DNA from 3 places in the Rhizobium sp. WSM1274 genome. Region 1 is predicted to be linked to each of the others. Evidence: predicted binding sites of a transcription regulator. Region 1 holds the regulator's gene; each other region holds the start of a gene.

Region 1 (9,560 bases):
CGCTACGTCGCGCACATGCTGGAGGAAGCCATCGGCAAGGATGATGTCGAGCACGGCGCTGCCGACGGCCATGGCAAGCGGATTGCCGCCATAGGTCGAGCCATGCGTGCCGGCCTTCATGCCGGAGGCGGCCTCCGACGTGGCAAGGCAGGCGCCGAGCGGGAACCCGCCGCCGATGCCCTTGGCGACAGCCATGATATCGGGCGTGATACCCGACCATTCATGGGCGAAGAGCTTGCCGGTGCGGCCGACGCCGGTCTGGACCTCGTCGAGGATCAACAGCAGGCCGTTCTCGTCGCAGAGCTGGCGAAGCGCCTTCATGAACTCGTTGGTGGCAGGGCGCACGCCGCCCTCGCCCTGCACCGGCTCGATGAGGATGGCGGCCGTAGCATCGGTGATCGCGGCGCGAACCGCTTCGATGTCGCCGAAAGCAACCTGATCGAAACCCGGCGCCTTCGGGCCGAAGCCTTCCAGATATTTTTCCTGGCCGCCGGCGGCGATCGTCGCCAGCGTCCGTCCGTGGAAGGCGCCTTCGAACGTGATGATATGGAAGCGCTCGGGATGACCCTTGGAAAACTGATAGCGGCGCGCCGTCTTGATCGCGCATTCGAGCGCCTCGGCGCCCGAATTGGTGAAGAACACCTTGTCGGCGAAGGTGGCGTCCGTCAGCCGTTTTGCCAGACGCTCCTGGCCGGGGATCTCATAGATGTTCGACAGGTGCCACACCTTGTCGGCCTGCTCCTTCAGTGCGCCCACAACATGCGGATTGCTGTGGCCGACGGAGGTGACGGCGACGCCGGCGCCGAAATCGAGATATCGCTCGCCGCTTTCGGTGATCAGCCATACGCCCTCGCCTCGCTCGAACCGCAGCGGGGCACGAGAATAGGTGTCATAAAGCGGCGCGGCTTCAGCCATGGCGCGATCTCCATCAAGTTGCCGGGCAATGACTCCGGCTAAGGAAACCAGGCCCGAAAAATCAAAAATGCCGCCTTGCGGCGGCGAGTGGCACTATTTCCTTTTCGCGCTGCAATGTCAACAAAACGGCGCCCTTAGCGTATGCAGCAAGAGTGTACAGCGGCATTTCCAGTCATCAACAGGCATTATTGCAGAAATGACACGCAGGGGCAGCAAGTTGGGGAAAACTACGAATTCGATTCATCCGGATTCATGCGACTCTTGTCACGGAGTCAGGCTCACACTAGGTTAAAGATCAATTACTAGACTGCATGCGGCGGAACTAGTCACCAAAATTGATCAAGCGTTTCTTGTTTCGGAGCTCCCGGGACAACGGTGAGGGATTCTGCCATCACCAACGCAGAAGGTGGAGACAGGGCATGAACTGGACAGACGAGCGGGTCGAGAAACTCAAGAAACTTTGGGCCGAAGGACTGAGCGCCAGCCAGATCGCTGCGCAGCTTGGCGGGGTCAGCAGAAACGCGGTCATCGGCAAAGTGCATCGGCTGTGCCTCCCCGGCCGTGCCAAGGCCGGCGGCACCAACACCGCGGCGCGAACGCCGAAGCGCAATACCTCGGCGCCGCGCGCGCCGAACTACGCCTCACGGGTCACGACCCGCACCGTTACCCGCCAGCAGGGCGCGACCATGCTGAAGGAAGAGATCGAGATCGAAACGATCGAGGAAATGGAATATGTGCCGAGAGGCAATGTGGTGGTGCCGATTTCCCGACGCCTCGGCCTGACGGAGCTGACCGAACGCACCTGCAAGTGGCCGGTCGGCGATCCGCTGAAGGACGACTTCCATTTCTGCGGCTGCGAGTCCCCCGACAATTCGCCTTATTGCGGCTATCACCAGAAGCTTGCCTACCAGCCGGTCAACGAACGCCGCCGGGCGGCAGCCCGGGCCAGCTGAACGGGTGATCATTGCTAGAATGACGAAACGGGCCGAGTGGCCCGTTTTTTATGCAATTTTGGTCCGTGCGGATGGCTGCCCCTCATCCGCCTGCCGGCACCTTCTCCCCGCTTGCGGGGCGAAGGGACATGCCGCACCCTCTCCATCCCCACCAACCTTTCGCGGGGCACGTCCCCTCGCCCCGCTTACGGGGAGAGGGTTAGGGTGAGGGGCAGACGTTAGCACGAGCCCTTGTCAGTAACCAGAACGGAAGCCCTCAGGCTTCCATCGAATAGCCGGCGCCGCGGACGGTGCGGATAACGTCCTGCATGTTGGAGAAATTCAGCGCCTTGCGCAGGCGGCCGACATGGACGTCGACGGTGCGCTCGTCGACATAGATATCGTGGCCCCAGACGCCATCCAACAGCTGCGAGCGGGAGAAGACCCGGCCCGGCGACGACATCAGGAATTCCAGCAGGCGGAATTCGGTGGGGCCGAGGCGGACTTCACGGGTCTTGCGATGGACGCGATGGGTCTCGCGGTCGAGCTCGATGTCACCGCATTTCAGCACCGTCGACAGCACCTCGGGACGGGCGCGGCGCAGCATCGCCTTGACGCGGGCAACGAGCTCGGGGGTCGAGAAGGGCTTGACGACGTAATCGTCGGCGCCCGTCGACAATCCGCGGACGCGCTCGCTCTCTTCGCCGCGCGCCGTCAGCATGATGATCGGCAGGCGCTCGGTTTCCGGCCGCATGCGCAGCCGCCGGCAGAGCTCGATGCCCGAGACGCCGGGCAGCATCCAATCGAGGATGAGAAGATCGGGAGTGCGCTCCTGAAGCCGCATTTCGGCTTCGTCGCCACGAAGAATGGTATCGACCTCGAAGCCTTCCGCTTCGAGATTGTAGCGAAGAAGCACGCTGAGGGCTTCCTCGTCTTCAACAACTGCAACTCTCGGGATCATGCGTATCGGTCTCCTCGCGCATGATCCTTAAACCGGGGGTGATTTAAGCAATGCATCCTGCGCAAACTCAGAAATTGGCTGCGACCTCTTTGCGCGCCCGGACGGGCGCGCACGCAATTGACTGGTCCGGGCGACTGGCCCGGACGGTTATTCCGTGACCGCGCCGACGGTGTTGGCGCTGTCGTCCTTCGGACGGTCGCCTTCCGGCTGCGCGCCTGTCGTCATGTAAAAGATCGTTTCGGCGATATTGGTGGCGTGGTCGCCGATGCGCTCGATGTTCTTGGCGCAGAAGAGAAGATGCGTGCAGCTGGTGATGTTGCGCGGATCTTCCATCATGTAGGTCAGGAGCTCGCGGAACAGCGACGTGTACATCGCGTCGATCTCGTTGTCGCGTTCGCGGATCGCATTCGCCTTGTCGGCGGAACGATTGGTGTAGACGTCGAGCACTTCCTTGAGCTGGACGAGCGCCAGCTCGGACAGATGCTCAAGGCCGCGGGCGAGCTTGCGGGGAACGCCGGTGCTTTGGACGGCGATGACGCGCTTGGCGGTGTTCTTGCCGAGGTCGCCGACGCGTTCGAGATCGGCGGCGATGCGGATCGAACCCATGATTTCGCGCAGGTCCGCAGCCATCGGCTGACGGCGGGCAATGGTGACGATCGCCTTGTCGCCGATTTCGCGTTCGGCATGATCGAGGATCACGTCGTCGGAGATGACCTTCTGCGCCAGCGCGGTATCGCCATTGACGAGCGCCCGGACGGATTCGGCGACCATCTGCTCGGCCAGACCGCCCATTTCGGAAATCCGCCTGGACAGGAACTTCAAATCATCATCATAGGCAGAATAAATATGTGTCGATGCCATGGGGCTTTATCCTCGAATAACGGGAAGGCTTGGTGTCGCCAAAATCAGCCGAAACGACCCATGATGTAGTCCTGGGTGCGCGGGTCGTCGGGATTGGTGAACATCTTGTCGGTGTCGTTTTCCTCGACAAGATTGCCAAGGTGGAACATGGCGGTGCGCTGCGAGACACGCGCGGCCTGCTGCATGGAGTGGGTGACGATGACGATCGTGTAGTTCTCGCGCAGCTCGTGGATCAGTTCCTCGACCTTGGCGGTGGCGATCGGGTCGAGCGCCGAGCAGGGCTCGTCCATGAGGATGACCTCAGGGCTGACGGCAACGGCACGGGCAATGCAGAGGCGCTGCTGCTGACCGCCGGACAGGCCGGTGCCGGATTCATGCACGCGGTCCTTGACTTCGTTCCAGAGACCGGCGCGCTGCAGGCTGGTCTCGACGATCTGGTCGAGGTCGGCCTTCGACTTGGCAAGGCCATGGATGCGCGGGCCGTAGGAGACGTTTTCGTAGATCGTCTTCGGGAACGGGTTCGGCTTCTGGAAGACCATGCCGACGCGGGCGCGAAGTTCGACGACGTCGATATCGGGATCATAGATATCGTCGGTATCAAGCGTGATCTTGCCGGTGACGCGGCAGCCGTCGATCGTGTCGTTCATGCGGTTGAGGCACCGCAGGAAGGTCGACTTGCCGCAGCCGGACGGGCCGATCAGGGCGGTTACGGTGTTTTCGCGGACGTTCAGGTTCACATCGAAAAGCGCGCGCTTCTCGCCATAGTAAACCGAGACTTCCTTTCCGATCATCTTATACGGGACGTTGCTCATCTTGCGATCCAGCGCCTTTTCAACTGCAGCTTCCGTCAACATGTTCATGATGTTTAACTCCGTTTACCAGCGGCGCTCGAAGCGACGACGCAAGAGGATGGCGCCCATGTTCATGACGATCAGGAACAGGAGCAGGACGATGATGGCACCCGAAGTACGCTCAACGAAGGCACGTTCGGCCTCGTTGGCCCACATATAGACCTGTACGGGCAGAGCCGTCGAGGGATCGAGCGGTGTCGTCGGCGCGTTGGCGACGAAGGCGACCATGCCAATCAGGAGCAGCGGCGCGGTTTCGCCGAGCGCGTGCGCCAGGCCGATGATCGTGCCGGTGAGGATGCCTGGCATGGCGAGCGGTAGAACATGGTGAAACACCATCTGCATCTTCGACGCGCCGAGGCCGAGCGCTGCGGCGCGGATCGACGGCGGCACGGCGCGCAGAGCCGCACGCGTGGCGATGATGATCGTCGGCAGGGTCATCAGCGTCAGCACCAGGCCGCCAACCAGCGAAGCCGAGCGCGGCAGGCCGATGAAGTTGATGAAGACGGAAAGACCGAGCAGGCCGTAGACGATGGAAGGAACCGCGGCGAGGTTGTTGATATTGACCTCGATCAGGTCCGTCAGCTTGTTCTTCGGCGCGAACTCCTCGAGATAGATCGAGGCGGCGACGCCGATCGGCAGAGCGAGCACGAGGACGATCAGCATCAGGTAGAGCGAGCCGATCAGGGCGACGCCCAGGCCTGCGGCCTCCGGACGGCTGGAATTGCCGTTGACGAAAAGGCCGGTGTTGAACTGCTTGTGGAGAGCGCCGCTCGCCTTCAGCTCGTTCATCCATGCAACCTGCTTGTCGTTGACCTTGCGGTTCTTCTCATCGACGGAGAGATCGATCTGGCCCTTGCTGGCGCTGTCGACATTGGCGTCGGCGAGCAGAGTGACGTCGACCGTCTTGCCGATGATCGACGGATCGGCGATCACCATATCGCGCAGCTGGATCGGCGCACTCTTCGACAGCATGGCGGATGCATCGCGCACGTCGGGACGGCTCGAGGCATTGATGTTCAGCTGCTTGACGATCGCGTCACGCAGGAGAACCGGATAGTTGGCGGCGATCAGCACCGAAGGGTCGGTCGCACGCTTGTTGTTCGGGTCGATCGTCTTCTCGGAAAACTCGATCGGCAGGGTGATCGCCGTCTGCTGGAAGGCGGTATAGCCTTTGCCGATCACCGTCCACAGCAGGATGAAGAGGAAGACGAGACCGAAGGTGATGGCGGCGATGCCATAGGCCTGGAACCGGCGCTCGGCGGCATAGCGGCGCTTGATGCCGATATCGCGGCGCGCGGGCGCCGTGGAAACGGTGACGCCTGATGTGGGAGAAACAATATCCGTCATTCGTACTGCTCCCGGTATTTGCGCACGATGTAGAGCGCATAGATATTGAGGCAAAGCGTGATGCAGAACAGCGTGATGCCAAGGGCAAAGGCAACCAGCGTCTGCGGCGAGGTGAACTCAAGGTCGCCGGTCAACTGATTGACGATCTTGACGGTCACCGTCGTCATCGGCTCGAAGGGATTGATCTGAATGCGGGCGGCGACACCAGCGGCCAGCACGACGATCATGGTTTCGCCGATGGCCCGCGAGGCCGTCATCAGCAGTGCGCCGACGATGCCGGGAAGGGCTGCCGGCAAGACCACTTTCTTGATGGTTTCGGAGCGTGTGGCACCAAGACCGAGCGAACCGTCACGCAGCGATCGGGGCACGGCGGTGATAATGTCGTCCGACAGCGAAGACACGTAGGGGATCAGCATGATGCCCATGACGATGCCGGCCGTCAGAACGCTCTGCGCCTGGATGAAATTGCTGTAATTGCCGGACAGAAGGCCGCTGATCTCAGCGGAGAAATCGCGCAGGAACGGGCCGACGGTGACGAGCGCGAAGAAGCCGTAGACGATCGTCGGAATGCCGGCGAGCACTTCAAGCAGCGGCTTGGCGACCCCGCGCAGCTTCGGCGAGGCGTATTCGGCCATGTAGATGGCGGCGAAGAGGCCGACCGGCACGGCGACCAGCATGGCGACCAGGCCGATATAGATCGTTCCGAGCAGCAGCGGGATTAGGCCGAACTGACCGAAGGACGAGCTGCCGGCGCCGGCAAAGCGCGGATCCCAGACGGTGCCGAAGAAGAAGTCCATGGCGGGGACGGCGGCAAAGAAGCGGGCGGCTTCCGATAGCATGGAGAACACGATGCCGATCGTCGTCAGAATGGCGATCGAGGAGGCGAGCAGCAGGCCCCAGAGCATGACGCGCTCGACCCGGTTGCGGGCGCGGAAGCGCGGAGCAATGGAGCGCAGCGCATAGAAGGCGCCAGCAATGGCGAGAGCGAAGACAACAGCCGTCATGGCGATGCGGCTCGTCATGCTCAGGGCATTGAGCTTTTTGGCGGCGTCGAGCATGTAAGGCAGCGGCTGGCTGGCAAGCGGCACACCCTTTTCGAGGAGCTTGGCCTGCAGGGCAGCCGGATCGTTGCCGACCGCAGCAGTTTCATCCGAGGTCAGCATCGTCAGGCCGCGGGCGACCGTCGCCACCGTCGAATAGCCAAGATCCTGCTCGACCGAGACTTGCGCCTTGATGTCGTCAGGGAAAGCACCGCGAACCGAGGACTGGATGATGCCGGGGCTGATGGAGAGCCAGAGGCAGAGGACGATGAGGGCGGGAAGAACCGCCCAGATCGCCGCATAGGCGCCGTAATAGGCTGGCCGTGAATGCAAAGCGGAGGATCGGCCTCCGGCAAGCGCCGTGGCCCGGCTGCGCGCGACCAGATAGGCGGCGGCGCCGATCACCCCAAGGCACAAAAGTATGATGGATGTGCTCATTCGATACGTCCCCAGGCCCATAGCCCCAAAAAGCCCGGCAGCTTCATCAGCCTGCCTTCGGCTTCAATCACGGAGAAGGAATTCCAACCCTGCAGCTCCAGAACCGCCGGCGCGCAGGGACATAGACAATGCCGGCGCGGGCTGAAAGGCGCTGCGCCGGCAAAGTGATTACATGGACTTGCCGGCTTCGACGTCCTTGCGGATGGCGTCGCGTTCAGCATCCGGAGCGGCAACGAGGCCGTATTCGGCGAGCGGACCGTCAGGGCCGATCATCTGGTCGGATACGAAGAAGTTGACGTATTCCTTCAGGCCAGGAACGGCGCCGAGATGTGCCTTCTTGACGTAGAAGAACAGCGGGCGGGAAACCGGGTAGGTGCCGTTCGCGATCGTTTCGGTGGACGGAACGATACCGCTCATGCTCGCAACCTTGAGCTTGTCGGCATTGTTTTCGTAGAAGGAAAGGCCGAATACGCCGACGCCGGTCTTGTTGGCGGCGATGCGTGCGAGGGTTTCCGGATAGTCGCCGTCGATGTCGACTGCAACGCCGTCCTTACGGACTGCGACGCAGGCCTTGCCCTGGGCAGCCTTGTCGGCGATTTCCTTGGCGATGACGTCGATTGCGCCAGAGGCCTTGCAGCCGGCGGCGAGCACGTTCTGTTCGAAGACTTCGCGGGTGCCGTGCTTTTCGCCCGGGATGTAGACGGCGATATCAACAGCCGGAAGCTTCGGGTTGACTTCCGACCACTTCTTGTACGGATTAGCGACAAGCTTGCCGTCAACGACGACCTGGGCTGCGAGGGCCTTGTAGATGTCGGCAGGAACATAAGCGACGTCAGGGTTGGAAGCGTCGGTTGCGAAGACGATGCCGTCGTAGCCGATCTTGACTTCCTGGATGTCGGTTACGCCGGCGGCCTTGCAGGCTTCGGCTTCGTTCTTGTTGATCGGACGCGAAGCGTTCGCAATATCGATAGTGTCTTCACCAACACCCTTGCAGAATTCCTTCAGACCAGCGCCCGTGCCGCCGGATTCAACGACCGGCGTCTTGAAGTTGGTGAAGGTTTCGCCGAAGGACTCGGCAACGATCTTTGCGTAAGGCAGGACGGTGGACGAACCAGCGATCTGAATCTGGTCGCGGGCGACGGCAGCGCCAGCGAAAGCAGCAGTTGCAGCGAGCGCGGCAACGGTGAGCTTGAAGGTGTTCATGTAAATCTCCCGGTATTTGGGCTTGTGTGAGTGCGGCCTTAGAGAGGCCCTCGCATGCCTTTTTTCATCGGCGAGACTCTCTTAGCGCTTTATGCACCGTCCTTTTATGTCAAAGCCGTGAAACATTTGTGACAGATTAAGCTCCTGATTTATAAAGTAATATTTTGAATCGGCCGATCGATCATGTCGAGCAACCAGCAAAGTTCGGCGGTCAATCCACCTCGCGTTGTACAAACTGGCTGCACATCAGAAACGGCAGTGAGGCGGCGGCTTTCCGCTTCCGCCGTTTCATTAACGTTGTTCCGCGGTGATTTGGGGCCCAGGTACATGGCGGGGGCATCTCGATTCCCTCTTCTCCCCAGCGGGGAGAAGGTGCCCGTAGGGCGGATGAGGGGGCCGGCGAAGCCGGTCTTTCCAATAACCCGTGAACCGCCTCGACCATCGTCAAGGCCCTTGGGCAGGCGTGGCGGGATAGGTGAATTGCGTGAGAGGTCAGCCGTGCGGCCCCCTCATCCGCCTGCCGGCACCTTCTCCCCGAGGGAAGAAGAGGACATGCCGCGACCTCTCCGTTCCCCGCCCGGTTCTCATAGAGCATTGCGTCAGAAACGCACCGTAAAATTGGTGCCCTTGCCGACTTCCGACTTGACGATCAGCCGTGCCCGGTGGCGGGTGAGGATGTGTTTGACGATGGCAAGGCCGAGGCCGGTGCCCTTTTTCGAGCGGCTGTCCTCGATGCTGACGCGATAGAAGCGCTCGGTCAGGCGCGGCACATGCTCGGCCGGAATGCCTGGGCCCTTGTCGACGATGCTGACCTCGACCGGCTGGCCGGTGCCGTTCTTCAGCCAGACGTCGACGACCTCGCCCTCTTGGCCGTATTTGCAGGCGTTTTCCATCAGGTTCTCGAAGACCTGGACAAGCTCGTCGCGGTCTCCGAGCACCTCGACCTTGCCGTCGGGCAGATGCAGGTTGATGGCGACGCCGACATCCGTTGCCAGCGGCACCAGCGCATCTC
Region 2 (9,560 bases), 2.1 Mb from region 1:
CGTTCAGATTGCTCACGGTTCCGCGCATGTCGTTGACGAGAGTCTGCACGTCGCGCAAGCCGCCGCTCGAGAATTTCTGCAGATTGTCGGCGATCGGCCCGATGCGCGAATTCAGGTTGTCCGCCACCTTCTTGAAGGATTCCAGCGTATCGCGCGCCTCAGTGAACAGCGATTGCGTATTGTCGGTGCCGAGCAGCGCATCGACCTTGATGAGAATGCCGTCGATGCGGGTCGAGGCCGAATTCAGCTTGTTGGAAAGCTGCGACACGTCCTGGATCGTCTGGTCGATATCTTTCTGACGCGCGGAAACCGTGTTGGCGACATCGCGGATCGAGGCGACGGCGACGCGCGCATCCTTGGTCGCCTGCGCGATATCGTCGACCGAACCCTTCACCTTCTGGGGATCGATCTGGGCAACGAGCGTATCGACGCGGTCGAGTGTCGCCTGCGCCTGCTTGCCGAAATCGTTGAAGGTGGTGGCCGTCTCGTCGAACTTCTGGATCGCGCCCTTGAGGTCGCCCGAAGCATCGGCGACATTGGCGGTAATCTTCTCGGCATTGGAGACGATGTTGTCGATCTTCTGTGCATCGACCGCCTTGACCAGCTTTTCGACCGCTTGCAGCGTCGAATCGACACGACCGGAGACCGCCTTCACCGTATTGGAGAGTTCACCCACGCTCTGCAGGAAGGAGTCGATATTGCCGGAATTCTTGGCAAGCGCATCCGAGAACGTCTCGGCATTCTTGAAAGTCTCGGTCAGCGGCCCGCGCGAATCTTCGATGAAACCCTGAAGTTCACCAACCGCGTCGTTGGCACGATCGAGGATCTTGTCGGCGGTTGCCAGAAGATTGGTGACGCTTGACTGGTCGGCGACGATGACGGCGCGTTTGCCGTTGTCGATCGCATGCTGGAGGATGCTTTCCTCGCCCTTCCGGCCGCCTGACAGTTCGATATAGGCGGCGCCCGTCAAGCCCTGGATTTCAAGGGCGGCCTTGGTCGAGGGGTAGATCGGCGCATCGGTGCGCACCTGGGTGAAGGCCAGTGAATATTGCGGATCGTCGGCATCGATCGATAAAGTCTGCACCGAGCCGATCTGGATGCCGTTGAAGCGCACCGGCGAGCCGACGCTGAGGCCGTTGGCCGAGCCCGGAATACGCACGATCAGTTCCGTCATCGGGCCGCCGCGGCCATATTCGGCCATCCAGTAGACGAAGCCGAAGGCAGCCGCGATCACCAGCACGGTGAAAAAACCGACAATCGTGTAATTGGCTTTGGTTTCCATCTTATCCGGTCACTTTCCGCTGCTGTCGTGCCGCGCGGCAGTAGCGTTCTGCGGCACGATCGACCGCGCGCGTTTGCCCTTGAAATAGGCCTGCACCCACGGATCGTCATAGGCCAGCATGTCGTCGATCGTGCCTTCCACCATTACTCGCTTCTTTCCGAGCACGGCAATACGGTCGCAGACCGAAAACAGGCTGTCGAGGTCGTGCGTGACCATATACACGGTCAATCCCAGACTATTGCGCAGGCTGGCGATCAGTTCGTCGAATTCGGCCGCGCCGATCGGGTCGAGGCCGGAGGTTGGCTCGTCCAGGAAGACCAGTTCCGGATCGAGTGAGAGCGCGCGCGCAAGGGCTGCGCGCTTGATCATGCCGCCAGACAGTTCGGAGGGATATTTGTCGGCGGCATCGGCTGCAAGCCCGACCATACGGATCTTCAGATGCGCCAGCTCATCCATCAGCGAGGTCGGCAAGTCGAGATATTCGCGCATCGGCACCTGGATGTTTTCCTTGACCGTCAGCGACGAAAACAGTGCTCCCTGCTGGAACAGCACGCCGAGCCGCATGTCGAGCGCGTTGCGCTGCGGCTCGTCGAGTTCGTCGAAATTCTGGCCGAGGATCTTGATCGTGCCGGAGCGGCGCGGCAGCAGCCGGAGCACCGTGCGCATCAGCACCGATTTGCCGGTGCCCGACGCGCCGACGAAGCCGAGGATCTCGCCGCGGTAGATATTGAGGTTCAGATTGTCGAGCACGACCTTGGAGCCGAAGCCGACGGTGACGTCGCGCGCCGACAGCACGATGTCCCTTTCGTCCTTGTCTTCCGTATCGATCGGTTTCTCGTCCACGCGATTCGCCATGCTAGAAGTCGATCGCTGCATAGAACATCGCAAAAAGCCCGTCCATCAGGATGACGACGAAAATCGCCTTCACCACCGAGGCCGTGACATGCTGGCCGAGCGATTCCGCGCTGCCGCCCACCTTCAGCCCCTCGACGGCGGCGACGATGCCGATGACCAGCGCCATGAACGGCGCCTTGATCATGCCCGACAGCACGGTCGACAGCGTCACCGCCTCGTGCAGGCGCGACAGGAAGTTGGCGAAGGTGATGCCGGAATAGCCCCAGGCGACAGCGGCAGCCCCTCCCAGCGAAGCGAAATTTGCCAGCACCGTCAAAAGCGGCAGCGCAATGGTCAGCGCCACCAGCCGCGGGAAGATCAGCACGCCGATCGGGTTCAGCCCCATCACCTTCAGCGCGTCGATCTCCTCGCGCATCTTCATCGAGCCGATTTCGGCGGTGATCGCGCTGCCCGAGCGGCCGGCGATCATGATCGAGGTCAGAAGCACGCCGATTTCGCGCAATTGCAGGATGCCGACGAGATCGACGACAAAAACCTCAGCGCCGAAGTAGCGCAGCTGAAAGGCGCCCTGCTGGGCAATGATCGCCCCGATCAGAAACGACATCAGCAGGATGATCGGGACGGCGCGAACGCCCATATGGTCGATCTGGTTGACGATTGAGGCCGGTGAAACGCCGCTGCCGCGGCCGAATTTCATCTGGGCGCCGCGCACCGCCGAGCCGAGGATATACATGGCGGCAGCGAAATTGTCCCAGATCTCATAGGTCATTTTGCCGATCGGCGCGAAGATGCGCGCAATAAGCGAGACTTTCTCCGTCTGCTCCGGCTCGGGCTTGGCCGGCTCCTCGGAAAACATCTCCAGCATTTCGTCGATATGCGGATTGGTGCCTTCGAAGCGAACCACCCGGCCGCTCGCCTCTTCTTGTTTCTTCAGCCGGCACAGCAGCCAGATGCCGGCGGTGTCAATATCCGAAACGTCCGAGAGGTCTACGGTCAAGTCACCGGTCTTTTTCTGCAGCAGCTTTTCGAAATCGCGCAGCACCAGATGGATGTAGGCGCTGCGCCAATTTCCTTGAAGACGCACACGCTGTCCCGAGCCATCAGCCTGGTCGTCCACATCAAGGGAGGCGGCGTTGCGATTCTCGGCGTTCAAGATACTTGTGTCTTTCAAGGCTTATAGCGACATTGCCGACTCGCGAAGCAGATCGTTCGTCGCCCGGCGCGTCAATATACAGAAGCACCGTGCAATTTCCATGCTCGTAGGAGAGCAATAATGCCGCGCACCCTCGATATCCAGATGAATTCCTTTCCGATTGCCGGGACCTTCACTATCTCGCGCGGGGCAAAGACCGAGGCCGAAGTGATCACCTGCACGCTTGTCGAAAAGGGTGCGCAGGGGCGCGGCGAATGCGTGCCTTACCGCCGCTACGGCGAGACCATGCAGAGCGTTTTCGCCCAGATCGACGCGGCGCGACCGCTGATCGAGGCCGGCATTTCGCGCAGCGACCTGCTATCGGCCATGTCGCCGGGCGCGGCCCGTAACGCCGTCGATTGTGCCCTCTGGGATCTCCAGGCAAAACAGACAGGAGACAGCGTCGCCGCCCGCCTCGGCATTGCCGCTCCGCAGCCGCTCACCACCGCTTACACCATCTCGCTCGGCACGCCGGAGGTGATGGCCGCCCAGGCGCGCGAGCATGCCGGCCGCGCCCTGCTGAAGGTCAAGGTCGGCACCGGCGACGATGAAAGCCGCATCCGCGCCGTCCGCGTCGCCGCGCCCGACGCCGCCATCATTCTCGACGCCAATGAGGGCTGGCCGGAGGCCGTGTTGGAGCGTCATCTCCATATTGCCGCAGAAGCAGGCATCGCCCTCGTCGAGCAGCCGCTGCCGGCTGGCCGCGATGGGCTGCTCGCCGAAATCAACCGCCCGCTCCTCGTCTGCGCCGACGAGAGCGTCCACCATACCGGCGATCTCGCGAGCCTCGCCGACCGCTACGACGCGATCAATATCAAGCTCGACAAGACCGGCGGACTGACGGAGGCGCTGTCGATGAAGGTCGAGGCCGAACGGCTCGGATTCAGCATCATGATCGGCTGCATGGTCGGTACCTCGCTTGCCATGGCGCCCGCCGTTCTGCTCGCCCAAAATGCCGATTTCGTCGATCTCGACGGCCCGTTGCTGCTGGCCCGCGACCGCGAACCCGGCCTGCGCTACGCCGCTTCGCTGGTCTTTCCGCCCGAAAGCACCCTCTGGGGTTGAAGGTAATAGGCTGAGATGACGAGGCAGAGGCCGGAAAACGCGATCAGCGCCATGACGTAATAGCTGACAACGCCGAGCCAGGCGTAGAGATAACCCGACGCCAGGGTCATCAGCGCCATCGCCATGCCGACATAGAAGAAATAGGCGCCCTGCGCTGATGATTCCTGCGTTTCCTGAACCGTCGCCATGATCCGCCGCTGCACGCCGGTATGCACGAAGGCGTAGGTAAAGCCGTGGAAACATTGCAGCAGGAAGAAACCGGCAAAACCGGTATTCATCGGAAACAGGATCCAGCGGCAGACGCTGATGGCGCAGCCGAAGCGGATCAGCGTCCAGGCGTCGAAGCGACGGTTGAGACGCTTCGACAGGAAGAACACCGTCACTTCCGAAGCGACGCCGGCGCTCCAGAGCAGCCCGACCTCAGTGCCGGAGAAGCCGAGCTGATGCCAATAGATCGAGGAAAAAGCGTTGAGCACCGCATGGCTCGACTGCTGGATGGCGACGCCGATCAAAAGCAGCAGCAGGTGCGGCTCGCGCAGGCCGCTGCCGGTGGCGGCCGGAATGTTGATCGGCTGGCCGCGGCGCCGCGTCGGCCCGATGCGCGGACAGAAGATCGCCATGACAACGGTCATGATAAAGCCGAACACCATGACATCAAGCACCATCCCGCCGCCCCATCGGCTGATCATCTGGCCACCAACCAGCGTCGAGACGATGAAGGCGATCGAGCCCCACACGCGCATCGACCCGTAATCGAGCCCCCAGCGGCGCACACCTGAGATGACGATCGATTCGACGATAGGCACATAGGGCGCGAAGGTGGCGCCCTGCAGCGCATAGATGATCGCCACGGGCCAGAAGGTCGTCGTCCAGAAGAGCGCGATCGCCGTCAGCAGCGACATGCCGCCCGACCAAAGCAGCACGTCGGCGCGCTCCTTCAAGCGGTCGGCGATCATGGCGACGACAGGCGCCACCAGCACGCGAACCACCATCGGTATGGCAAGGATGATGCCGATTTCGTGGTCGCTGAAGCTGTGGGTTGCGAGCCAGACGGGAAAGAACGGCAGGACGATGCCGTTGACGAGCAGCGGCGCGCAATAGGAAAGCGCGCTGAGCAGCCGGAAACGCGGCGGCGCTCCCTCACCCGTCGGGGAATTTTGAGCGGGAATCATAGGTGGACCTGCAGGAAACTGGACGCTGTCCTAACACACCACCCTGGAGGCGACTATTGCGAGAAATAGCCGTTCTGAAACGTTTTAGAAAATAAACAAGGCCTGTCGCCAAACGGTAACGGCCAAATACCTACTGTTTTATCTTAAGTGTTTGCGGCGTCCTATACGCGTCTGAAAAGACGCGCGGCGCTGTAAAGCGCAAACGCGGATGCGCCGCCGCCAGAATCAAGCGGCCTGCGGGGCCAGTTCGCCCTCATCATGCATTTCGATGGCGGCAAGCGCCGGCACGCTACTGGCAAGCGCCCGCCAGGTGATCAGTTCGAACGTGCCATCCTCGTGCTCGGCGACCGCCGTGCAGCTTTCCACCCAATCGCCGGTATTGATGTAGCGGATGCCGTCCATGTCCTGGATGATGGCATGGTGGATATGTCCGCAGATCACCCCGTCGGCGCCGTTTTTGCGGGCTTCCTCGGCCACGACGCGCTCGAATTCACCGATGAAATTGACCGCATGTTTGACCTGCAGCTTCGCCCAGGCCGAGAATGACCAGTAGGGCATGCCAAGCCGGCGGCGCACCGCCGCCAGGATGACGTTGATGCGGATCGCCGTGTCATAGGCCCAGTCGCCGAGATAGGCCAGCAGTCGGGCGTTGCGGACGACGATGTCGAACTCGTCGCCGTGCAGGATCAGGTATTTCTTGCCGTCGGCGCCGTCAAGCATCATGCGCTCGACGACTTCGATGCCGCCGAAATGCATGCCCGGGAAGGCGCGCAGGAATTCGTCGTGATTGCCGGGAATATAGACGACGCGCGTGCCCTTGCGCGCCTTGCGCAACAGCTTCTGGACGACATCGTTGCAGACCTGCGGCCAGTACCAGCTGCGCTTCAGGCGCCAACCGTCGACGATGTCGCCGACGAGCACGATCGTATCGGCCTCGTGGTGGCGCAGGAAATCCAGCAGGAAGTCGGCCTTCGCGGCCTTCGAGCCGAGATGGACATCGGAAATGAAGAGCGTGCGGAAATGTCTGGGTTCCATCATGTCTTTCACGAGCTGCCGCTCATGTCCCATCTTTCATCTAGCCTTCCAAAACCAGACTCGTGTTTCAGGAAGATGACAAGCTGGGGAAAAGCCCTGCAACCCGTCCATTCCGCGCGGCCGCCTGGCCGTCGCCGCGCGTGCAGCACGCCCGTCGCCGCCAAGCCCACTGACGAGGTTGCCGTGCGCATTCAGGGCGTTCATGATGACGGCGATTCCATATCCGACAATGCGGGATGGCTGATGCGTCTCTTTCTCGTTCGCCACGGCGAATCCCTCGGCAACATCAACGAACAGGCCTACCGCCAATTCGGCGATCACAATGTGCCGCTGACGCAGTGGGGCCATCGGCAGGCGCTCGAAGCAGGCGGCGTGATCGCCTCCTATCTGCAAGCACTGCCGAGCGCGGGTTTCGGCAAGCTGCATATCTGGTATTCGCCCTTTCTGAGGACGCGGCAGAGCAAGGATGCGCTGCTCGAAGCCCTGCCGGCAAGCTTCATCGGCGATATCAGGGAAGACTATCTGCTGCGCGAACAGGATTTCGGTCTCTTCACCGAAATCTACGACCGCGCCGAACAGAAGCGGAAGTTTCCCGAAGAGTTCGAAAGATGGGCGAGGCTGCGCAGCAACAGCGCCAAGTTCTACGCACGGCCGCCGGATGGCGAAAGCCGGGCGGATGTGGCCCAGCGGGTGCGCCTGTTCCTCCAGACCGTCATGCACGATGCCGAAAATAGCGACCACAACGTCGTGATCGTCGGTCATGGCGTCACCAACCGGGCGGTCGAAATGAATTTCCTGCACCGCCCTGTCGAATGGTTCGAGCACTCCGACAATCCCGGAAACGCCGATATCACCCTGATCGAGGGGACGCGCTCGCAAGGATACGAGTCGATCCTGCTGCATCAGGCCGCCGACCGGCAGCCGGGACAGGAAGGCGAACTGCGCGATGCCTATGGCGCGGACGTGACGATCACGCCGAAGCCCGGCAGGTAGCGACGCCGGACCGAAACGATCGGCATGTCACCGGCCAAGGACATTATGCTACGAGCGCCAGAACCTCGTGCCGCCGCGCGTTGAGCAAGCGCGCGACGGAGTGATTCAAGGCCTTGATTTCGCCACCCCGTCAGGCGGCGCGCACGGCCGCCACGGGTTTGACGTTCTGGTTCATGCGGAACAGGTTGTTCGGATCGTAGCGCAGCTTGATTTCGGCAAGGCGGTGGTAGTTGGTCCCGTATGCTATTTCGACCCGATCGGTTTCGTCTTCCGGCATGAAGTTGATATAGGCGGTACCGACCGAATGCGGCTTGGTTGCCTCGAAAAGCTCACGCGCCCAGCCGGTGCAGCTTCCGTCCATCCCGGCTTCCCGCCAGCGCGCATGCACATTCATGACGAAATGCGAGCTGCGCTGCGGAAACGCGGTGGCTTCGGTCGGAACACGCCCGGCCGCACCGCCGACATGGCCGATGAAGATCTCGCATTCCGGGCCGGGCAGCTTGCGCACGGCATTGAGCAGGACGTCGATCGCCGGATCCGAAAGCGAGGCGAAATCCTGGCTCTTCCAGTAATTGCGCGCACCTGGCGTGAGCAACGGGTCGAACGCCTGCTGCCAGCCGGCGAACGGCACCGGGCCGACGACGTCGGCAATCGGATTTCCGATCGCACGTAATCTGGCCGTCGCCTTTTCTCCCGCTGCGATGTCTCCGCAATAACACATCGCCAGCACGACGATTTCCTTTCCGTGCCATTCGGCGGGAAGGAACGGCAGCGGCGGCGCCTGGCGCATCACCACCCAGCAGGTCAGTTCGTCAGGTGCCGCCTCCAGCGCCTGCCGGTACTCCTTGAGCACCGTTTCCGCATCGGCGAAGGGATGTACGACCAGCCCGGCGAGAACCTCCGTGGTGAGAGGGTTAAGCTTGAACTCGAACGAGGTCACGACGCCGAAATTGCCGCCGCCGCCGCGTAGCGCCCAGAAGAGGTCGGGTTTTTCCGTCTCGCTCGCCTTGACCAACTCGCCGTCGGCCGTCACCACATCTACCGAAAGCAGATTGTCGATCGTCAGCCCGAATTTGCGGGTCAGCCAGCCGAAGCCACCGCCCAACGTCAACCCGGCGATGCCGGTGGTCGAATTGATGCCCGTCGGCAGCGCCAGCCCGAAGGCCAGCGTTTCCTTGTCGACATCGGCAAGTGTTGCGCCCGGCTCGATCCTGGCGCGCCGCGTCTGCGGATCGACCCGCACCGATTTCATCGCCGACAGGTCGATGACGACGCCACCCTCGCAGACGGCATTGCCGGCGATGCCGTGGCCGCCGCCGCGCACCGAAACGAGCAGATTATTGTCACGCGCAAACCGCACCGCCCGCACGACATCCGCAGCACCTGCGCAGCGCGCGATCAGCCCCGGCCGGCGATCGATCATTGCATTCCAGATCGCCCGCGCCTCGTTGTAATCCACGTCCTTACTGGTCAGAAGACTGCCGCGAAATCCGGCGGCAAAGGCATCGATGGCCACGTCATTGACCATCGTCTGACCCCTTTGCAGGGTCGTCAGGTTCAAATTGTCCATGGTTTCCTCCATGCGACCGGCGCCCCGCACCGTCGCGGCCGGCATTTTGCGCCCGTTGCCGCGGCCAGACAAGCTTCCAGAAGGATTAGCTAACTGAAACGATCGCAATCGAATTGGTCCGACGACCCCTCTGATTCGCGGGCAGAGCGGGTGTGCCATTTGACCCTTTGCGAAAACTTGAGCCACCCCGCATTTCCATACTGTCGCCCGTAGCCGATTGATGTATGGAGGGAGCTCAAAAGACGTGCACGGAGGCGGCGATGGATCACCTGGAAAAATCGAAGACGGAAAAGAACTTGACGAGCGGCGATCTCGACGAGCAGGCGCTTTTCTTCCACCGCTATCCCCGCCCCGGCAAGCTGGAGATCCAGGCGACCAAGCCGCTCGGCAACCAGC
Region 3 (9,560 bases), 1.9 Mb from region 1:
CTCGGACCTGACGATCGCCACAGTGCACGGACGCGTTGCCGTGCCCTACGATGTCGCGGGTTATTCACGGGGATGGGAGAGTATTTTTCCGGCCTACCTCGTTTCGGGCCGGGATCGCTACGAGATTCACATCGGCGTCACGCCGAATTCCGCTCCGATGGAGGAAAACATGACGAACGAAGGCATTCTCTCACGCATGGGTCGCCTGATCGCGGGTATCGCGAATGCGGCGATCGACAAGGCGGAAGGCGTAAATAAGATCGCCGTCATCGAACAGGCGATCCGCGAGATCGATGCGGCAGCGGAAGACGCCCGCACCGATCTCGGCAAGGCTCGCGCGGAGGAATACCGCATCCAGAGCCGCCGGGACGAAATCGTCGAAGACATGAACGCGCTCGACTCCAAGATCCGCCTCGCCGTCTCGTCTCAGCGGGATGACTTGGCAAAGGCCGGCGTTGCCCGCCAGATCGATCTCGAATCCCAAATCGCAGCGCTCGACAAGGCGCTGGCCGATGCCAGGGAACAGGTGGACGAAGGCCAGAAAGCCCTGCAGGCCGTGCTCGCCACGCGCCGCGAGGCGGATGCTCGCCTTGCCGATTTCAAGCGCAGCATCGCAAGGCATCCCGAGCACGCTACCGGCCAAAGCCAGCCGGCACCGGGTCCGGACGCCGCCCGCGCTGCCGCAGCGGTCTCGCGGCTGACCGGGGTTCCCGCTGGCGAGCATGCCCATAGTTCCGAACTGGACGAACTCGACCGGTTGCACCGCGAACAGGCAATCGAAGCCCGCCTCGCCCGCTTCAAAGCGGATAACCGGTAGCGCCGATGGAGCTCCTTTTCTCACCGGAATGTGCGCCCTTCGCCATCGCCGCAACTATCCTTGTCGGCCTGACCGCGATCGAGATGCTCGCGATGGTCATGGGCTTTTCGATGACGGAATTTCTGGGAAAGCCGGAGGTTCATGGCCATGACGGCATCCTGGCTTACCTTTCCTGGCTCAATTTCGGCGGTGTTCCCCTGCTGATTCTCATGATGCTGACGCTCGGCTTGTTCGCGATGACGGGCTTTGCGTTGCAGGCCGTCGCCAACGCCTTCTGGGCGCCACTGCCAAGCTTGATAGCCGTCATACCTGCCGCGCTGGCAACCATCCCCATGGTCAGGGCATCGAGCAGAACCGTGGCGCGTATCGTACCGCGCGACGAGACCTATGCGGTCGATCTCGACGCCCTGCTCGGCCGGACCGCCGAGGTTTCGATCGGCCCGCTCGATCAGGGGCTGCCAGGCCGCGTCCGCGTCAAGGATCAGCATGGAAACTGGCATGTGCTTCGAGCCCGAGCCGCCAAGGGCGAAGGTCCCCTCGCGATCGGCGCTTCGGTACTTCTCGTCGATCACAAGGCAAATGTGTTTATCGCCATTCCCGCGCCGGTTGACCCCGCCGATGCGGACAATCAATCTTTGAGGGAGCAGCAATGATGTACGACGTTATTCTACCAGCCGGCATTGGGATTGTTCTGATCTTCGGCATCGGTTTTGTCCTCGCCTCGCTTTACACGCGCTCCAGCCGCGACGAGGCCTATGTGCGCACCGGTCTCGGCGGCCAGAAGGTCGTGCTCGACGGCGGTTCGGTCGTTCTGCCGATCTTCCATTCGACCGCTCGGGTTAACCTAAAGACACTGCGGCTCGAGGTTCGCCGCGGCGAAGGCGATGCACTGATCACCAAGGACCGCATGCGCGTTGATATCGGCGCCGAGTTCTATGTACGCGTGAAACCCGATGCCTCCTCGATTGCGCTTGCAGCTCAGACACTCGGCAACCGCACCAACGATGCCGAGGCTCTCCGCATCCTGATCGAGGCGAAATTCGTCGACGGCCTTCGCTCGGTGGCCGCGACGATGAATCTCGACGCGCTGCAGGAACAGCGCATGGATTTCGTCAAGGCCGTGCAGGAAGCTGTCGGCGCCGATCTTCAGTCGAACGGCCTCGAACTCGAATCCGTGTCGCTGACACGCCTCGACCAGACCGACATCAAGCATTTCAACGCCAACAACTTCTTCGATGCGCAAGGCTTGGCCGCATTGACCCGCATCACCGAGGGACGCAAGAAGGAGCGAAACGAGATCGTTCGCGACACCGAAGTCGCCATCGCCCAGAAGGATCTCGAGGCCCGTCAGCAATCGCTGACCATCGAGCGGACCAAGCGGGAAGCCGAACTCAGCCAGGAACGGGACATCGCCAACAAATCCGCGGCGACACGCGCCGAAACCGCGCAGCAGGAGCAGGCCGCAAAACGCGCCGAGGAGGAAGCCCGAATCGCTTCCGAACAGGCGATCGCCGAACGCGAGGCATCTGCCAAACAGGCTCGCGAAAGCGCCAACATCGACGCCGCCCGTGCCGTCCAGCAACGCGAAACCGAAGCCAAGCGTGACCTCCAGATCGTGGCACAGGAGAGCGCGATCGCCGTTGCCAACAAGAGCCGTGAAGAATCCGAGGCGAAGGCGGCGGCTGAAACGGCCCGCGCGCTGGCGATAGCAGCAGAAGAAAAGGTCGGCACCGCCAAGGCGATCGAGATTGCCGAACGCGAAAAGCAGATTGCCGTGATCGATGCGCGCAAGAAAGCCGAGACGGAAGCGACTGCCGTCACCGTCGGCGCCGAGGCCGAAAAACAGGCGGCAAGCGACCAGGCCGAAGCCATCAAGACGCTCGCAACCGCCGAGGCGGATGCGGCGATCATCAAGGCCAAGGGCATTCTCGAAACCGGCAAGGCCGCGGCCGAGAGCGAGGCATTGCTCAACGACGCGCGCAACAAGCTGAGCTCTGCTATCATCGAGTTCGAGATCACCCGCGAACGGATCCGCATCATTCCGCAGGCGCTCGCCGAAGCGGTCAAGCCGATCGAGAAAATCTCCGATATCAGGATATTCGACACCGGCGGCATGCTCGGTCGCGGAAATGGAGCGACCGGCGGAAACGGTATCGGGCTTGGCGAAGGACTGGCCGGCCAGCTCCTCTCCTACCAGGCGAACAAACCGATTCTCGACAAATTGATGAAGGAAGCCGGCTTCGAGGGCGACGATGCCATCTCATCCCTTCTGGGAAATCTCGATGGAGCAAAACCGGCGAGACCGGCAACGCCCGCCCCGGCAAAGCCGGCAATACCGGCCGCAGCCCCGACACAAACGATCATCCCTCCGGCGCCGAAGCCGGCACCAAAGAAGGACTGATCGCCGCGCAAGCGGGTCTGGACTAGAACAGGATGATTTTAGGCCGGTTCGGCCTAAAATCTGAATTCTGTTCTAAATTAAATAGTTAGAGCATGATGTCGCCTGAAAACTGCTCACAATTTTCGGCATCATGCTCTATCTCACCCAACCCATTGCCAGCGCGCTCGCCCAGTCGGCACGGCCCCTTTCGGCGGCCAGTGCCGACATCGCCATGTGGTCATAGGCGACGGTTCGGAACTGCCATGTCCATCCGCCCGCCGTCTTTTCCAGAATGGCATAACTCGCCAGCGGATGGCCGGCTTCCACCTTGTGGTAATAAGGCAGTTCGTCGTCATAGGCCGGGCATCCGACGCTGCCGGGATTGACGATCAGGCGGCCATCGGAAAGCCGCACGGCGTGGGGAATGTGGCTGTGGCCGCAGAGGATCAGCGGCAGGTCGATGCCTTCGGCCAGCGCCTCGATCGCTTCGATCGGCTTCAGGAAGACGAAGCCCTCCGGCGAAACCGATTCCATCCAGTAGAGATTGTCGTCCTTCGGCGTCGCGTGACAGAGATAGACCTCGCCGCTATAAACGGTATCGGACGGCAGGCCGCCCAGCCAGTCGAGGTGGGATGGCGTCAATTGCCGGTAGGCGGCGGCATCCGAAGCATGCATAGCCGCCGGATCCTGTTCGATCAGGTAGCGGTCGTGATTGCCGCGGACCGACGTCAGGCCGAGCGGCATCAGCAAGTCTGCCGTCCTGCCGGCCTCGAGCGGGCCGCTGAAGAAATCGCCGAGATTGACGATCTCCTCGACGCGTTGCGCGCGAATATCAACAAGCACTGCCTCGAGCGCCAGATGGTTTCCGTGGATATCGGCAATTGCTGCAAACCGCATTTCTAGAGCCTTTCCTGGTCAGATTGAAGCATTCTGTTGGCTCAAACGGAGTCGGATGGTCGACCGGCCGGCGCGCGTCGTAGCCAAGCTCTACGGCCAAGCCGGCCGGTCGATTAGCCGGCCCGTTTCAGCCAACCCGAAGGGCCGGGCATCTTTCCGGGGCAGAGGCGATCGGCTCGGACGTACCACGAAGTATGCCCTTCGCCAATCGCCTCTGCCCCGACGAAAACCTGCTCCGGCAGAATGCTGCAATCTGACCAGGAAAGGCTCTCATCAGCTCCCTCGGTAAGTAGAATAACCATAGGGCGATATCAGCAACGGCACATGATAGTGCGCCGTGACGTCGGCGATGCCGAAGCGGATCGGCACGAGATCGAGGAAGGCGGGATGCGGCAGCGGCGTGCCGCTGGCCCTCAGATAATCGCCGGCGTGGAAGACCAGTTCGTAGGTACCGGCTCGAAAATTTTCACCAATGAGGATAGGGCCGCCATCAACCCGGCCGTCGGCATTGGTCTCCACCGTCTTCAGATGCCTGCGAATCTCGCCGTCGAGCTGGAAAAGATCGATCCTCAAGCCTTCGGCCGGCTTGCCGAGAGCGGTGTCGAGAACATGCGTGGTCAGTCCGGTCATGGGGCTGGCTCTTCGATGATATAGGGGGTTTCGAAAAAGAATTCTTCCAGATTGTTGCCCGGTCCGTCGCGGTCGACGACCAGGAAATCTGAGGCTTGGCCAAGCGTCATCAGCGGATGATGCCAGACGTTGCGGCGATAGTTCACCCCCTGGTCGCCGCGCGCCAGAAACACCTGCGGCCTGCCCGGGCGGCCGTTCTCATCCTCGGAGACGACGACGAGAAAAGGACGGCCCGAGACCGGCGAGAAACTCTGGCTGCCGAAAGGATGGCGCTCCATCATGGTGACTTCATAGGGGAAGCTACGCGGCTGGCCGCGAAAGAGGTTGATGACGACGCGCGCATCCTCGCCCGTCGCCTCAGTGGCGGCGAGTGCATGGAAACGCTCCGTTGTGCCGCCATTGATGAGCCGCATTGCGGCCGGATCGGCCTCGATCACCTCGCCGAAGGGAGCAAAGGCGGATCGGGTGAGCGGGCGGATGCCGAGAAAATCGGGCATGACTTCACTCGCCTTGCGCATGCCAGTGACGGATGGCATCGATCGCGGAGAGAAGCTCCGGCAGTGTGCGATACGTCGCCTCCCAGATCTCGGAGGGATCGAGATCGAAGAGATCGTCGAGGATACGGTTGCCCGTGCCGCAGATTTTCGTCCACCGCAAGTCGGGATGCTCGGTCGCAAATTCCGGATGTGTCACCAGCAGGCGGGACGCCGCCGCACCGATGGTGAAGTGGCAAAAGACAACCGCCTTGAAGGTGAGCTTGTCCCCGGTAAACGCAGCCTCATCCATTCCGCCGACGAAGGTCAGCGCTTCGGATGCCGCCTCATACATCTCATTGAGATAGTCGATCGCTCGCCGCTCTTTCATTCAGCCTCCGGCAGCATCGATGTCAGGCGCAGCAGCGCGATCCGCTCGACTTGCGCGGCCGCGGTCGCCAATTCTTCGTCTCGGCCATTGCCGATCCGCGCTTCGAACGCCGACAGGATGTCGTCCTTTGTAAGCCCCTTGACGGCGATGATGAAGGGAAAGCCGAATTTTTCGACATAGGCCGAATTGAGTTCGGTGAAGCGGGCATGTTCGGCCGGGTTCAGGCGGTCGAGACCGGCGCCGGACTGCTCCTTCCGGCTGTCTTCCGTGAGATCGCCAGAGATGGCAAGGCGCCCGGCAAGATCGGGATGGGCGCAGAGCACCCCGAGACGCTCCTGCGGGCTTGCCGCCCGGAAGATGGCGGCAAGGGCCGCATGCACACCGGCTGCCGCCAGTGGCTCCGTCACGTGGCCGGCGTCATAGGCGCGCTCGGCGATGAAAGGCGAATGTTCAAAGACGCCGCCGAAGCGGGAGACGAAATCCTCGCGCGACATCATCACAGCGCTTCCGGCTGATGGTGCTTGTGCCAGTGCTCGGCGATCTCGATGCGGCGCGGAATCCAGACTTTGTCGTGCTTCAGTACATATTCGATGAAGCGCTTCAACGCCGCCGCCCGGCCCGGGCGCCCGACGAGGCGGCAATGCAGGCCGACCGACATCATCTTCGGGCTGCCCGCCTTGCCTTCCTCGTAAAGCGTGTCGAAGGCGTCCTTTAGATAGGTGAAGAACTGATCGCCGGCATTGAAGCCCTGCGGCGTGGCAAAACGCATGTCGTTGGTTTCGAGCGTATAGGGGATGATCAGGAAGGGTTTCCCGTCGACGCCCTTCACCCAGTAAGGCAGGTCGTCGGCATAGGAATCGGAGGAATAGAGGAAACCGCCCTCCTCCTGCACCAGCCGAAGCGTATTGTCGGAAGGCTTGCCCTGATACATGCCATAGGGCCGCTCACCGGTAAGTTCGGTATGCAGGCGCACCGCTTCGAGGATATGCTTGCGCTCCAGATCCTCGGGAAAATCCTTGTATTCCAGCCAACGGTAGCCGTGGCTGGCGATCTCCCAACCGGCCTCCTTCATCGCGGCGACGGCCTCGGGGTTGCGGGCCATCGCCAGCGTCACGCCGTAGACGGTCGCTTGCACGTTGAGATCTGTGAACATCCGCCAAAGCCGCCAGAAGCCAGCACGCGAACCATATTCGTAGATCGATTCCATGTTGAGGTTGCGCTGTCCCGACCAGGCGGCCGCGCCGACGATCTCCGATAGCAGGTTTTCGGAGGCCGCATCGCCGTCGAGGATCGAGCTTTCGCCGCCTTCCTCGTAGTTGATGACGAACTGCACGGCGACACGCGCCTCGTCCGGCCATTTCGGATCGGGCGTCAGGCGCCCATAGCCGACAAGATTGCGCGGATAAGTCTCGGATACCATTAAATCACCCTCTGAAAAGACAGAGGAAACGGTAGCATCCGTAGCCGGAATGTCGAGCCGGAAACTGCGCAACGGAGTTCTGTCCGAACGCCGGCGCTCCGGCGCCAACCTTTGAGGCATTGGTTCGTCAGGCGATCCTGCGCGCGCTGACCTTACCCATCGGATGCAGCGAATGAACGCGGAAAGGGCCGCCCGTGCCCTCCTCGATCATCAGCGCCACGTTCGAAACCGTGACCGGCTCACTCAAGACAGGCTCGAAGATCGTCCGCAGCGCCGGCTCGATGCGCGGCATGTCGATCGCGTTGACGGGGCCTGTCACCGGCATATGAAAGCGGAACTCTTCCATCACATAGGGATTGCCCCAGCGATGAAGGTTGGCAAACTGTGCCGCCGATAGCCCGTCCGGATCACTGCGTTCGATCTCGGCCTCGCTGAGCGGTGCGCGGAAACGATCGAATTCCTGCACGATCGCCGAGGCGAGATACTGGATCTGCTCGCAAGGCGTGCTCGGCAGCAAGCTGTAGAAATTGCCGAGCCGGGCGACTTCGATACGCGGAATCTGAAAGGGAACGAAGGTCCCGGAAAAACGCATCAGATCGCGCAGGAGTTGCGATTCGGACATGTCGTTGGACAGCTGAAATGGCGCTTTCAAGACGCCATGAAAACCGTAGCGCCGGGGCACGGCGGTATGGAAGGCGATCTCGTGAATACCGAGGCCACGAACTGCCGGAGGCTCCATCATATCGCCCGAAAACACGTTTCGGCCAAGCCAATTGGCGGCCACGAGCGACAACAGGTCGCTCGCCGGAGGCGTGAAGCAAATGGCATAGCGCATGCAATTTCCTCCATCAAGGAAGTAAGCGCCGTTCAGATCCGGCGCTGTCGATGCGCAAGCAGATAGGTGATTTGCATGACAGAATAACGAAACGAAGCAGCGCCTAATTCACGTTTAACGTGAAGCCGCCGCGATGTGGCTTGAGATTGCGAAGCTTTCCGGCAGCAAAAATCCGCAGTCTGCATCGTCTGCGATACATATCGCCGCCTCCGCCAGCCGGTGGGCGAGGCCGAAGCTGACTTTGAAGCCGCCGGTCAGCGCGATCAGGCGTGGATGTTCGGGATGGCGGCCGATCATCGGATCCCGGTCTATCGCCTTTGGGCGAAGCCCGGCCCAGCGCTCGACAACGGGGGCGTCGCGAAGAGATGGCACGATGCCGCGCGCCGCCTCGATCAGCATATCGAGCTGGGCGTCGGTCGACGTCGGGTCGTCAAAACGGTTCTCGCTGGTGCTGCCGATTGCCGCTTGCCCGCCCTCGTGCGCGACGACATAGAGCCCGTCGAGGAAGATCGTCGGCAGCGCCGGGTCGATATCGGCTTTCAATAGCGCTGCCTGCCCCTTGACCGCCTGGCCGAGCGGCTGTTTCAGCCCCGGCGTCAGGACCTGCAACAACGGAAAGGACTGATGGCCGGCGGCCAGGATGCAGTGACTGAAAACGATGGTTTCGCCGTTTATTTCGGCCATGCCGCGATCGGGGTCGAGGCCGGCAATCGCCGCATTCTCCTGGACGCGAACATGCTTTGCCCGCCGCAGGAAGGCGATGAGCGCTGCGATCAGCAAGCGGGGCGCAACGCGGGCGGCGAGTGTGTCGTGTACGAAGCCGCTCTCGCCGGCAGACGCCTCGATCCAACCGTCCATATCAAGGCCGTCGAGCACATGCCAGTGGAAGCGGCGGTCACCCGCCCGCCAATGGCGTTCGGCGTCCTCAAAATGGCCACGCGCTATTTTGTTGAGATGCGGCTTCGGCAGCGGGATCAGCCGTCCGGACCTGTTATACCCGGCGGAAAGCCCGGTCTCCGCTTCGAGCGCTGTGATTTCGGCTTCGAGCGAGACCAGCGCATCGAACTGGAACTGCTTCTTCTCCGACCACCGGTCCGGCATATGCGGCATCAGCGCGCCGAGCAGGCCACCACTTGCACCTTCGCCCAACCTGCCGGCGTCAGCGATTAGAGCACGGATGCCCCGGCGTTCGGCATGGACGGCCGCCCAGAGCCCCATGATGCCGCCGCCGACAATCAGCAATTCTAAGGACGATTGACCTGAGACCGGCTGAGGACTATCGGCTTTTTCCATGATAGACGTGAACCCCGATCAGATTGGCGCGGGCGCGCCGCAGCCGCTCGAATGGCGCGACGGCGATATGCCCTATTCCACCGCCTTTGGCGATCATTTTTATTGCCAGACCGATGGGCGGCTGGAATGCGGCCACGTTTTTCTCGCCGGCAACGGCCTGCCGGAGCGCTGGAATGGGCGGCAGAGATTCCAGATCGGAGAACTCGGCTTCGGCACCGGCCTGAACTTCACTGAAACCTGGCGGCAATGGAAGCTCCATCGTGCGAACGGCCAGCACCTGCATTTCATCTCCTTCGAACTTTATCCGATGCGCAGCGAAGAAATCGGCAGGGCGCTGTCGCATTGGCCGGAGATCGATGTCGAACGCGGATCGCTGACGGCGGCTTGGCCGCAAGCGCCTGCTGGCACCGTCTCGCTGAACCTC

What was found. The regulator PhoB, encoded in region 1, activates phosphate uptake and scavenging genes when phosphate is short. The targets are predictions, from matches to a motif close to TGTCATNNANCTGTCAT.
Region 2: a site for PhoB is predicted at 6,666-6,682, ahead of N2600_RS11685 (UDP-2,3-diacylglucosamine diphosphatase). Genes of this name have one in related genera too.
Region 3: a site for PhoB is predicted at 7,919-7,935, ahead of N2600_RS16190 (DUF1045 domain-containing protein). Genes of this name have one in related genera too.

The regions. Positions count from the first base shown of each region.
Region 1 is NZ_CP104138.1:179,956-189,515, reverse strand. It holds gene N2600_RS00955 (aspartate aminotransferase family protein) at 1-915, opposite strand, end outside; gene N2600_RS00950 (GcrA family cell cycle regulator) at 1,335-1,868, shown strand; gene phoB (phosphate regulon transcriptional regulator PhoB) at 2,125-2,808, opposite strand; gene phoU (phosphate signaling complex protein PhoU) at 2,956-3,669, opposite strand; gene pstB (phosphate ABC transporter ATP-binding protein PstB) at 3,714-4,529, opposite strand; gene pstA (phosphate ABC transporter permease PstA) at 4,545-5,867, opposite strand; gene pstC (phosphate ABC transporter permease subunit PstC) at 5,864-7,345, opposite strand; gene N2600_RS00920 (substrate-binding domain-containing protein) at 7,514-8,548, opposite strand; gene phoR (phosphate regulon sensor histidine kinase PhoR) at 9,148-9,560, opposite strand, start outside.
Region 2 is NZ_CP104138.1:2,303,327-2,312,886, forward strand. It holds gene N2600_RS11660 (MlaD family protein) at 1-1,282, opposite strand, end outside; gene N2600_RS11665 (ABC transporter ATP-binding protein) at 1,292-2,137, opposite strand; gene N2600_RS11670 (MlaE family lipid ABC transporter permease subunit) at 2,139-3,308, opposite strand; gene dgcA (N-acetyl-D-Glu racemase DgcA) at 3,411-4,394, shown strand; gene N2600_RS11680 (MFS transporter) at 4,346-5,566, opposite strand; gene N2600_RS11685 (UDP-2,3-diacylglucosamine diphosphatase) at 5,792-6,634, opposite strand; gene N2600_RS11690 (histidine phosphatase family protein) at 6,845-7,594, shown strand; gene N2600_RS11695 (FAD-binding oxidoreductase) at 7,725-9,164, opposite strand; gene N2600_RS11700 (NADP-dependent malic enzyme) at 9,425-9,560, shown strand, end outside.
Region 3 is NZ_CP104138.1:3,209,688-3,219,247, forward strand. It holds gene N2600_RS16145 (PspA/IM30 family protein) at 1-817, shown strand, start outside; gene N2600_RS16150 (YqiJ family protein) at 823-1,470, shown strand; gene N2600_RS16155 (flotillin family protein) at 1,467-3,218, shown strand; gene N2600_RS16160 (metallophosphoesterase family protein) at 3,354-4,094, opposite strand; gene uraH (hydroxyisourate hydrolase) at 4,368-4,724, opposite strand; gene N2600_RS16170 (ureidoglycolate lyase) at 4,721-5,242, opposite strand; gene N2600_RS16175 (HepT-like ribonuclease domain-containing protein) at 5,226-5,588, opposite strand; gene uraD (2-oxo-4-hydroxy-4-carboxy-5-ureidoimidazoline decarboxylase) at 5,585-6,085, opposite strand; gene puuE (allantoinase PuuE) at 6,085-7,008, opposite strand; gene N2600_RS16190 (DUF1045 domain-containing protein) at 7,136-7,843, opposite strand; gene N2600_RS16195 (NAD(P)/FAD-dependent oxidoreductase) at 7,958-9,136, opposite strand; gene mnmD (tRNA (5-methylaminomethyl-2-thiouridine)(34)-methyltransferase MnmD) at 9,135-9,560, shown strand, end outside.